Regions from separate parts of the Streptomyces hazeniae genome, predicted to be linked through region 2. Evidence: riboswitches for the same ligand, from Rfam matches in the RefSeq annotation. Region 2 holds a riboswitch; the other holds the start of a gene.
What was found. A riboswitch is a leader RNA that binds a small molecule or an ion and turns the genes downstream of it on or off. The one in region 2 is predicted to bind glycine.
Positions count from the first base shown of each region.

Region 1: linked by a shared signal. The riboswitch ahead of gcvP (aminomethyl-transferring glycine dehydrogenase) and the one ahead of gcvT (glycine cleavage system aminomethyltransferase GcvT) in region 2 are both predicted to bind glycine.

Region 1 covers NZ_JAVREQ010000044.1:3,746-8,348, reverse strand. The annotation lists gene RM572_RS27990 (DNA polymerase IV) at 1-636, shown strand, start outside; gene RM572_RS27985 (PRC-barrel domain-containing protein) at 549-929, opposite strand; glycine riboswitch at 1,060-1,157, shown strand; gene gcvP (aminomethyl-transferring glycine dehydrogenase) at 1,347-4,232, shown strand; gene RM572_RS27975 (DUF5999 family protein) at 4,310-4,513, opposite strand.
Region 2 covers NZ_JAVREQ010000030.1:17,221-21,823, forward strand. The annotation lists gene RM572_RS25220 (enhanced serine sensitivity protein SseB) at 1-65, opposite strand, end outside; gene RM572_RS25225 (hypothetical protein) at 270-959, shown strand; gene RM572_RS25230 (AAA family ATPase) at 1,088-1,732, opposite strand; glycine riboswitch at 2,100-2,211, shown strand; gene gcvT (glycine cleavage system aminomethyltransferase GcvT) at 2,356-3,498, shown strand; gene gcvH (glycine cleavage system protein GcvH) at 3,587-3,967, shown strand; gene glyA (serine hydroxymethyltransferase) at 4,029-4,603, shown strand, end outside.

The sequences.
Region 1 (4,603 bases), on a different contig from region 2:
TCCACCCTCACCCGTTCCGAGACGCTGCGCGGACCGACCGACGACCCCGCCGTCGTCCGCGCCGCCGCGGCCAGACTGCTCGAGGGCATCGACACCACGGCAGGGGTGCGCCTCCTCGGCGTCGGGGTCAGCGGCCTCGCCGACTACACCCAGGAGGACCTGTTCGCCCAGGCCGCCGCCTCCGCCGAGGCGGAGGGCGGTGACGTGCCGGACCCGGGCGGTGACCACGGCGCCCCGGCCCGCCCCGGCGGCGCGGCGGACGGCGGAGCGACCCAGGCGTCCGGGGAGCGGTCGCGCCGGTGGCTGCCGGGCCTCGACGTCCACCACCCGGCCCACGGCCCCGGCTGGGTGCAGGGCAGCGGCGTCGGCCGGGTCACCGTCCGCTTCGAACAGCCCGGCTCGCCGCCCGGACCCGTCCGCACCTTTGCCGTCGACGACCCGGAGCTGACCGCGACCGACCCGCCCATGCTCGTGCCCGGCCCGCCGCCCGCGGACCACTCCGCCTCCGAGGACGAGCCGCCGCTGGAGGCGAGGCCCTCCGCGGCCGGTCAGCCCTCCGAACCGGCGATCCGGCCGAAGTCCCGGTCCGGCGGCACGGCCGGCTGGCCGGGAGCGGAAGGCACGTCCAGGCCATAGTGGTGGTAGAGCTGGAGTTCCTGCTCGGGCGACAGGTGGCGGCCCACACCGAAGTCCGGCGCGTCCTTGATCAGAGCCCGCTCGAACGGCACCCGCAGCACTTCGCCGTCCAGCAGGCTCGGCTCCAGCGGCACGAACGCGTCCCGGCTGAACAGACCCGTGCGCACCGCCGCCCACTCGGGCTCCCCGGTCGCATCGTCCAGGTAGACCTCGTCCACGGTGCCGATCTTGAGTCCGTCACGGTCGAACGCTCTGCGGCCTATCAGGCTCCGCGGGTCGATGTCCGTCTGCACGCTGCCTCCAGCTGCTCGCACACTGCACGGGCCCCCTCCCAACGATTGGCCACTTCGCCCGCGACGGCCACTCGAGAGCCGCGCCCGTTCCCTTCCGGCCCCTCGCTGGTACGCTCGGGGCGAAGGCTGTCGACCCCGTGCGGGAGAGCTCTCCGGCGGCAGCGCCGGAGGCGCCGAAGGAGCAACTCCTCCCCGGAATCTCTCAGGCTCACGTACCGTACGGACGAGGTCACTCTGGAAAGCAGGGTGGGCCACGGACCCGTGCCAGGGGCTCCCCCTCACCGACGGTGAAAGCCCGGCTGCCCCCAAAGGCCCTGCCGGGTGAAGCTCTCAGGTTGCGATGACAGAGGGGGAGGCCGTCCGGGCACCGGCCGTGGTGCCCCTCGCAGGTCGCTCACGACCAGGAGGCCCCCGCAGATGACCGACAACCGCATCTCCCTCGCCGAGCTCGAGCGCGGCACGCCCTTCGAACAGCGCCACGTCGGACCCGACCACGGCGCGCAGGCCAAGATGCTCGCGCATCTCGGATACGCCTCGCTCGACGAACTCACAGCCGCCGCAGTGCCCGACGTCATCAAGAGCACCGACCGGCTCCAGCTCCCCGAGGGGCGCACCGAGGCCGAAGTCCTGGCCGAGCTGCGCGACCTGGCCCGGCGCAACAGCGTGCTGTCCTCGATGATCGGGCTGGGGTACTACGGCACCTTCACCCCGCCCGTGGTGCTCCGCAACGTGATGGAGAACCCGGCCTGGTACACCGCCTACACCCCCTACCAGCCGGAGATCTCCCAGGGTCGCCTCGAGGCGCTGCTGAACTTCCAGACCGTCGTCGCCGACCTCACCGGCCTGCCCACCTCCGGTGCGTCGCTGCTGGACGAGCCCACCGCCGCCGCCGAGGCCATGGCACTCGCGCGACGCGTGGGCAAGGTCAAGAAGGGCGTCTTCCTCGTCGACGCGGACTGCCTGCCGCAGACCGTCGCCGTGCTCCGGACCCGCGCCGAACCCACCGGCGTCGAGGTCGTCGTCGCCGACTTGACCGACGGCATCCCCGCCGAGGTCGCCGAGCGCGGCGTCTTCGGCCTGCTGCTCCAGTACCCCGGCGCCTCCGGCGCCGTGCGGGACCACCGTTCCGTGATCGAGCAGGCGCACGGCCTGGGCGCGATCGTCACCGTCGCCGCCGACCTGCTCGCCCTCACCCTGCTGACCTCGCCGGGCGACCTGGGCGCGGACATCGCCGTCGGCTCCAGCCAGCGCTTCGGCGTGCCCATGGGCTTCGGCGGCCCGCACGCCGGCTACATGGCCGTCCGCGACACGTTCGCCCGCAGCCTGCCCGGCCGTCTGGTCGGCGTCTCCAAGGACGCCGACGGCACCCAGGCGTACCGCCTCGCCCTCCAGACCCGCGAACAGCACATCCGCCGTGAGAAGGCCACCAGCAACATCTGCACCGCGCAGGTGCTGCTCGCCGTCATGGCCGGCATGTACGCCGTCCACCACGGTCCCGACGGCCTCGCCGCGATCGCCCGCCGCACCCACCGCTACGCGACCCTGCTCGCCCGCGGCCTGAGCGACGGCGGCGTCGAGGTCACGACCGGCACGTTCTTCGACACCGTCACCGCCCGGGTGCCCGGCCGCGCCGCCGAGATCGTCGAGCGGGCCCGCGAGGCCGGGGTGAACATCCGCCACGTCGACGCCGACCACGTCGGCATGGCGTGCGACGAGACCACCACCCGTGAGCAGCTCACCGCCGTGTGGGACGCGTTCGGGGTGCAGGCCGACGTGGAGGAGCTCGACGGCGCCGTCACGGACGCCCTGCCCCGGGACCTGCTGCGCACCGACGAGTACCTGACCCACCCGGTCTTCCACGAGCACCGCTCGGAGACGTCGCTGCTGCGCTACCTGCGCCGCCTGGCCGACCGCGACTACGCGCTGGACCGCGGCATGATCCCGCTGGGCTCGTGCACCATGAAGCTGAACGCCACCACCGAGATGGAGGCGGTGACCTGGCCCGAGTTCGGCGGACTGCACCCCTTCGCGCCCGCCGACCAGGCCGAGGGCTACCTCACCCTGATCCGCGAACTCGAGGAGCGCCTCGCCGAGGTCACCGGCTACGACAAGGTCTCCATCCAGCCCAACGCCGGCTCCCAGGGCGAACTCGCCGGTCTCCTCGCCGTCCGCGCCTACCACCGCGCCAACGGCGACGACCAGCGCGACGTCTGCCTCATCCCGTCCTCCGCACACGGCACCAACGCCGCCAGCGCCGTGATGGCCGGCATGAAGGTCGTCATCGTCAAGACCGGCGAAGAGGGCGACATCACCATGGAGGACCTGCGCGAGAAGATCGCGCAGCACGGCGACCGGCTGGCCGTCCTCATGGTCACCTACCCGTCCACGCACGGCGTCTTCGAGGAGAACATCTCCGAGGTCTGCGCCGCCGTGCACGACGCGGGAGGCCAGGTGTACGTCGACGGCGCCAACCTCAACGCGCTCCTCGGACTCGCCCGCCCGGGCCGCTTCGGCGCCGACGTCTCGCACCTCAACCTGCACAAGACGTTCTGCATCCCGCACGGCGGCGGCGGACCCGGCGTCGGCCCGGTCGGCGTCCGCGCCCACCTGGCCCCGTACCTCCCCAACCACCCGCTCCAGCCGCTGGCGGGCCCGGAGACCGGTATCGGACCGATCTCCGGGGCTCCGTGGGGCTCGGCGGGCATCCTGCCGATCTCGTGGGCCTACATGCGGCTGATGGGCGGCGAGGGACTGCGGCGCGCGACCCAGGTCGCCGTGCTGAGCGCCAACTACATCGCCAAGCGCCTGGAGCCGCACTTCCCGGTCCTCTACACCGGCCCGCACGGCCTGGTCGCGCACGAGTGCATCATCGACGTGCGGCCGCTGACCAAGGCGACCGGCGTCAGCATCGATGACGTCGCCAAGCGGCTCATCGACTACGGCTTCCACGCCCCGACGATGTCGTTCCCGGTCGCCGGCACGCTGATGATCGAGCCCACCGAGAGCGAGGACCTCGCCGAGGTCGACCGCTTCTGCGAGGCGATGATCGCCATCCGTGCCGAGATCGACAAGGTCTCCTCCGGCGAGTGGAGCGCCGAGAACAGCCCGCTGCGCAACGCCCCGCACACGGCGGCGCAGCTCAGCGGCGGCTGGGACTTCCCGTACACCCGCGCCGAAGCGGCCTTCCCGGCGGGGGTGCAGGCGGCGGACAAGTACTGGCCGCCGGTGCGCCGGATCGACGGTGCGTTCGGCGACCGCAACCTGGTGTGCTCCTGCCCGCCGGTCGAGGAGTACGACGGCTGAGGCCGTCCCCCGGCACACGACGGGCCCGGTCCGGCGTCACCGCCGGTCCGGGCCCGTCCTCGTCGCTGCGTCCCGGTTCACGCCGCCTGCGTGACGCGCAGCGCGTCGGGGCGGTGCGGGGCGATGACCCGGCCGTCCGGGAGCAGTTCCCCGGTGTCCTCGAAGACGAGGACGCCGTTGCAGAGCAGGCTCCATCCCTGCTCCGGGTGGTGCGCCACGAGATGGGCGGCCTCCCGGTCGGCGGATTCCGCGGTCGGGCAGGGTGGCTGGTGCTGGCACATCGTCGGCGTCTTCCGTTGTGTGGTCTCGACTGTCCTGATCGTCCTGCGGCTCGGTGTGGCTTCCATGGCCGTTCCCCGTTCCCTCAAGGT
Region 2 (4,603 bases):
CCGCCGTGGCCGGGCCCGTACTGCTGCGGCTGCTGAGGCTGCTGAGGCTGCTGCGGAATGGTCATACGGTCACCCTAGCGTCGGCTTCCGGCCCCGACGCCCCTCAGGTACCGCTCCCCTTCCGGCTCGCAGGGGGTTCGGGGGAACCACCGCCCACCTGCGGCGCTCACCCGAACGGTCACGGATCGCGACCGTCCGGTTGCGGGCCGCACACATCCGGCGAAATCTGGATCCCGCCCCTTCGCGCATATTCGAGAGGAATCGTCCCCATGCGTGTCAACAAGACGGTATCCGCCGTGCTCGCCACCACCATCGCCGGCGCGGTCGCGCTCGGCGGCGTCACCGCCGCCACGGCTTTCGCCGCGGACGAGCCTCGCCCGCAGGCCGCCCAGCAGGCCCCGCTGCCCAAGGCCCAGAAGCTCCAGCAGCAGACCCGCGTGCTCGGCGAGACCGGCGACGTCCTGAACCCCGTGGCCGAGCTGATCGACTCGGTGCTCAACGCCCCCGAGGGCCGGCTGTCCCAGCGCGAGGCCGACCGGCACGCGAAGGCCGTCCAGGAAGCCCTGGCCCCGCTGCAGGCCCAGCAGTCCCGGAACTCGTCGGACCGCGCCCCCCGCGCGAACCTGACCGCGCGCGCCGCCGTCGCGCTGGAGGCCCAGGTCGACGAGCTGCTGCAGGCCGCCGAGTCCGGCAACCAGCGCCGCATCGCCAAGGAGGCGGAGGCCACCGTCCGGGCCACCGTCAACGTGATGGCCGCCGTCGTCGCGGACGGCGAGCTGCCCGCCCCGGACATGAACGGCCTGTCGCAGCCGCAGGACGCCGCGCCGAACGCCCAGCGCGACGAGCAGGACGCCCAGGAGGAGGGCCCGCAGCTCGCGGAGAACCGTCTCGCCCCGGGCGACGCCGAACTGGAGATGCTCCCCGGCGACGCGGAGCAGGAGCTGCTCCCCCAGGAGTAAGAGCCCGACTCCTCCGCCGGGACGCGCCGCACAGTGTCCTCGTACGTGGCCCGCCGCCCCTTCCGGGGACGGCGGGCCACGTGCTGCGCGGGCGCCGACTCCTGCCGGGGCCCCGGGCCGGAGCGGGGCTATTCGAAGGCGACCGAGAGAAGGGCCGCCGCGGCGTCGCGGTCCAGGAGGACCACGGAGGCGCAGCCCTCCGGGAGGCGCCCGGCCTCCACGTCGGCGAGCAGGCGGCCCAGGGCCCGCCGGTGGCGGGCGAAGGCGTAGCGCGAGACCGTGCGGCCGCGCTCGGTCTGCCCGGCGAGCGCGACGGGCGGCGGCACGTCGAGCACCACGAGGTGCAGGCCGCGACCACGGCGCCGCGCGTCGGCCGCCAGCCAGCGCCGCACCCAGCTCTGCGTGCCGCAGTCGTGCACCACCACACTGCCGCCGGAGGCCAGCGAACGCCGCAACCCGGCGTAGTGCGCGGCGCGGGCGAAGGGCCGGTAGAGCCCGTACGGCAGCCGCTGCGGCAGCCGCCGCTGCCAGCGCTCCCTGGTGTCCTGGGAGTCGATGCGGGCCACCGCCCCGGTGCCGACGACGGTGCGGGCGATCAGCGTGGACTTCCCGCTGCCGGGCAGACCGGACACGACGACCAGGTCGCCCGACGGGAAGCGGAGCGTGCCGCCCTCGGCCGTCCCACGGAGGTCGCGGCCGGCGGCCGCGGGCACCACCGGCGCCGGAACCCCGGCCCCCACCGCCGTCGCAGTTGCGCTGCGCAGACTCTCCACCCGCGGCCTCCCCTTCCCCGTGCCGCTGACGCGCGGCGCTCGTAGGCGGCATACCCCCAGAGAGTGTCAAGAATAGGTAACGAGCGGCAAGGAGATTCCCGGGCATGCCCGACCTGCGGGACACGGGCCGGCTCGCGGATCCCGTCCGCAGGGGCCACCGAGCGGTCCTGCGTGACCGGCGACGCACGTGCGCGGGCCACACGCCCCCCCCCGGAACCCGCCGCCCCGTGGCGGGGCGTGGCGGCGCGGCCACCCCTCGCGGTCGCGGCAAGGTGCCGGGCGGGCGCGGAGCGATCGGTCCGCGCCCGCAGGGGTCACCGTGGGCGGGGGCGTGCAATGATGGCCCCCGAACTCCATACCGGCCGCTTGAATCCGCGCGGGAGAGTTCCCGCCCGTGGTCCGCTGGGCACACGGGTCGGGACGCCGAAGGAGCAAGATCCTCCCTTGAATCTCTCAGGCCCCGATACCGCGCAGGACGAGGCAGATCTGAAAAGCGGGCCGCGGCGTGCCGCCGCAGCCCCACCCAAGGTGCAAGCCGCCGCCCTGCCGGGCTCGTGGCGAACCTCTCAGGTTCCGATGACAGATGGGGAGGACATCCGTGTCACCAGCCTTGGGAGCCCCACATGAGCACGACTTCCGGTACCCCGCCGCGCACGACCGCGCTCGACGCCGTGCACCGCGAGCTCGGTGCGACCATGACCGACTTCGCGGGCTGGGACATGCCGCTGCGCTACGGCAGCGAGCGTGACGAGCACCAGGCGGTGCGCACCCGCGCCGGGCTGTTCGACCTCTCCCACATGGGCGAGATCACCGTCACCGGACCGCAGGCCGGGGAGCTGCTGGACTACGCGCTGGTCGGGTACCTGTCGAAGCTCAAGACCGGCCGGGCCCGCTACACCCACATCTGCGACGAGAACGGCGGCATCCTCGACGACCTGATCGTCTACCGCACCGGCGAGGCGGAGTTCATGGTCGTCGCCAACGCCTCGAACGCGCAGACCGTGCTGGACGCGCTCGTCGCCCGCCAGGCCGGTTTCGACGCGGCCGTGCGCGACGACCGGGACGCGTACGCGCTGATCGCCGTGCAGGGTCCCGAGTCCGCGGGCATCCTCGGCCGGGTCACCGACGCCGACCTGGACGGCCTGAAGTACTACGCCGGGCTGCCCGGCACCGTGGCCGGGGTGCAGGCGCTCATCGCACGCACCGGCTACACCGGCGAGGACGGCTTCGAGCTGTTCGTCTCCACCACCGACGCGGTGACCGTGTGGCAGGCGCTGACGGCCGCGGGCCAGGAGGCCGGGCTGGTGCCGTGCGGGCTGAGCTGCCGCGACACCCTCCGCCTGGAGGCCGGCATGCCGCTGTACGGCAACGAGCTGACGACCTCCACCACCCCGTTCGACGCCGGCATGGGCCGGATCGTGAAGTTCGAGAAGACGACGAACGAGGGCCGCTTCGTGGGCCGCGAGCCGCTGGAGGCCGCCGCGAAGCAGGCCGAGACCGCGCCGCCGCGCAAGCTCGTCGGCCTGGTCGCGACCGGCCGCCGGGTGCCGCGCGCCGGGTACCCGGTGGTCTCCGCCGCCGACGGTACGGTGATCGGCGAGGTCACCTCCGGGGCGCCCTCCCCCACGCTGGGCAAGCCCGTCGCGATCGCCTACGTGGACGCGGCGCACGCCGAGTCCGGCACCGAGGGCGTCGCGGTGGACATCCGCGGCAGCCACGAGCCGTACGACGTCGTCGCGCTGCCGTTCTACAAGCGCGAGAAGTGAGCGCCGGGCCGCAGCGCGCGGCCCTGCCCCCGTCTCAGCATCCGCACCCTTCCGCCCGCACACAGCGTCCTTCCAGGAGAATCGCACCATGAGCAACCCCCAGCAGCTGCGTTACAGCAAGGAGCACGAGTGGCTGTCGGACGCCGAGGACGGCGTCTCGACGGTCGGGATCACCTCGCACGCCGCCGACGCGCTCGGCGACGTCGTGTACGTGCAGCTCCCCGAGGTCGGCGACACCGTGTCCGCGGGCGAGACCTGCGGCGAGCTGGAGTCGACGAAGTCGGTCAGCGACCTGTACGCCCCCGTCACCGGCGAGATCACCGAGATCAACCAGGACGTCGTGGACGACCCGTCGCTGGTGAACTCCGCTCCCTTCGAGGGTGGCTGGCTGTTCAAGGTGAAGCTCGACGGCGAGCCGGAGGACCTGCTCTCCGCCGACGAGTACGCCTCCTTCACCTCGGGCAGCTGAGGCCCGCACCGGGCTCCCCCGCCGAGCACCGCCCTTTCCCCGGAAGGACCCAGGACTCCAGATGTCTCTTCTGAACAGCTCCCTGCACGAGGTGGACCCGGACGTCGCCGCCGCCGTCGACGCCGAGCTCCACCGCCAGCAGTCCACCCTCGAGATGATCGCGTCGGAGAACTTCGCTCCGGTCGCCGCGCTCGAGGCGCAGGGCTCCGTGCTGACCAACAAGTACGCCGAGGGCTACCCGGGCCGCCGCTACTACGGCGGCTGCGAGCACGTCGACGTCGTCGAGCGGCTCGCCCGCGACCGGATCAAGGAACTCTTCGGCGCCGAGGCCGCCAACGTGCAGCCGCACTCCGGCGCCTCCGCGAACGCCGCGGCGATGTTCGCGCTGCTCAAGCCGGGCGACACCATCATGGGCCTGGACCTGGCCCACGGCGGTCACCTGACCCACGGCATGAAGATCAACTTCTCCGGCAAGCTCTACAACGTGGTCGCCTACCACGTCGACGACAAGACCAGCCAGGTCGACATGGACGAGGTCGAGCAGCTCGCCAAGGAGCACCGGCCGCAGATGATCGTCGCCGGCTGGTCCGCGTACCCGCGGCAGCTCGACTTCGCCGCCTTCCGCCGCATCGCCGA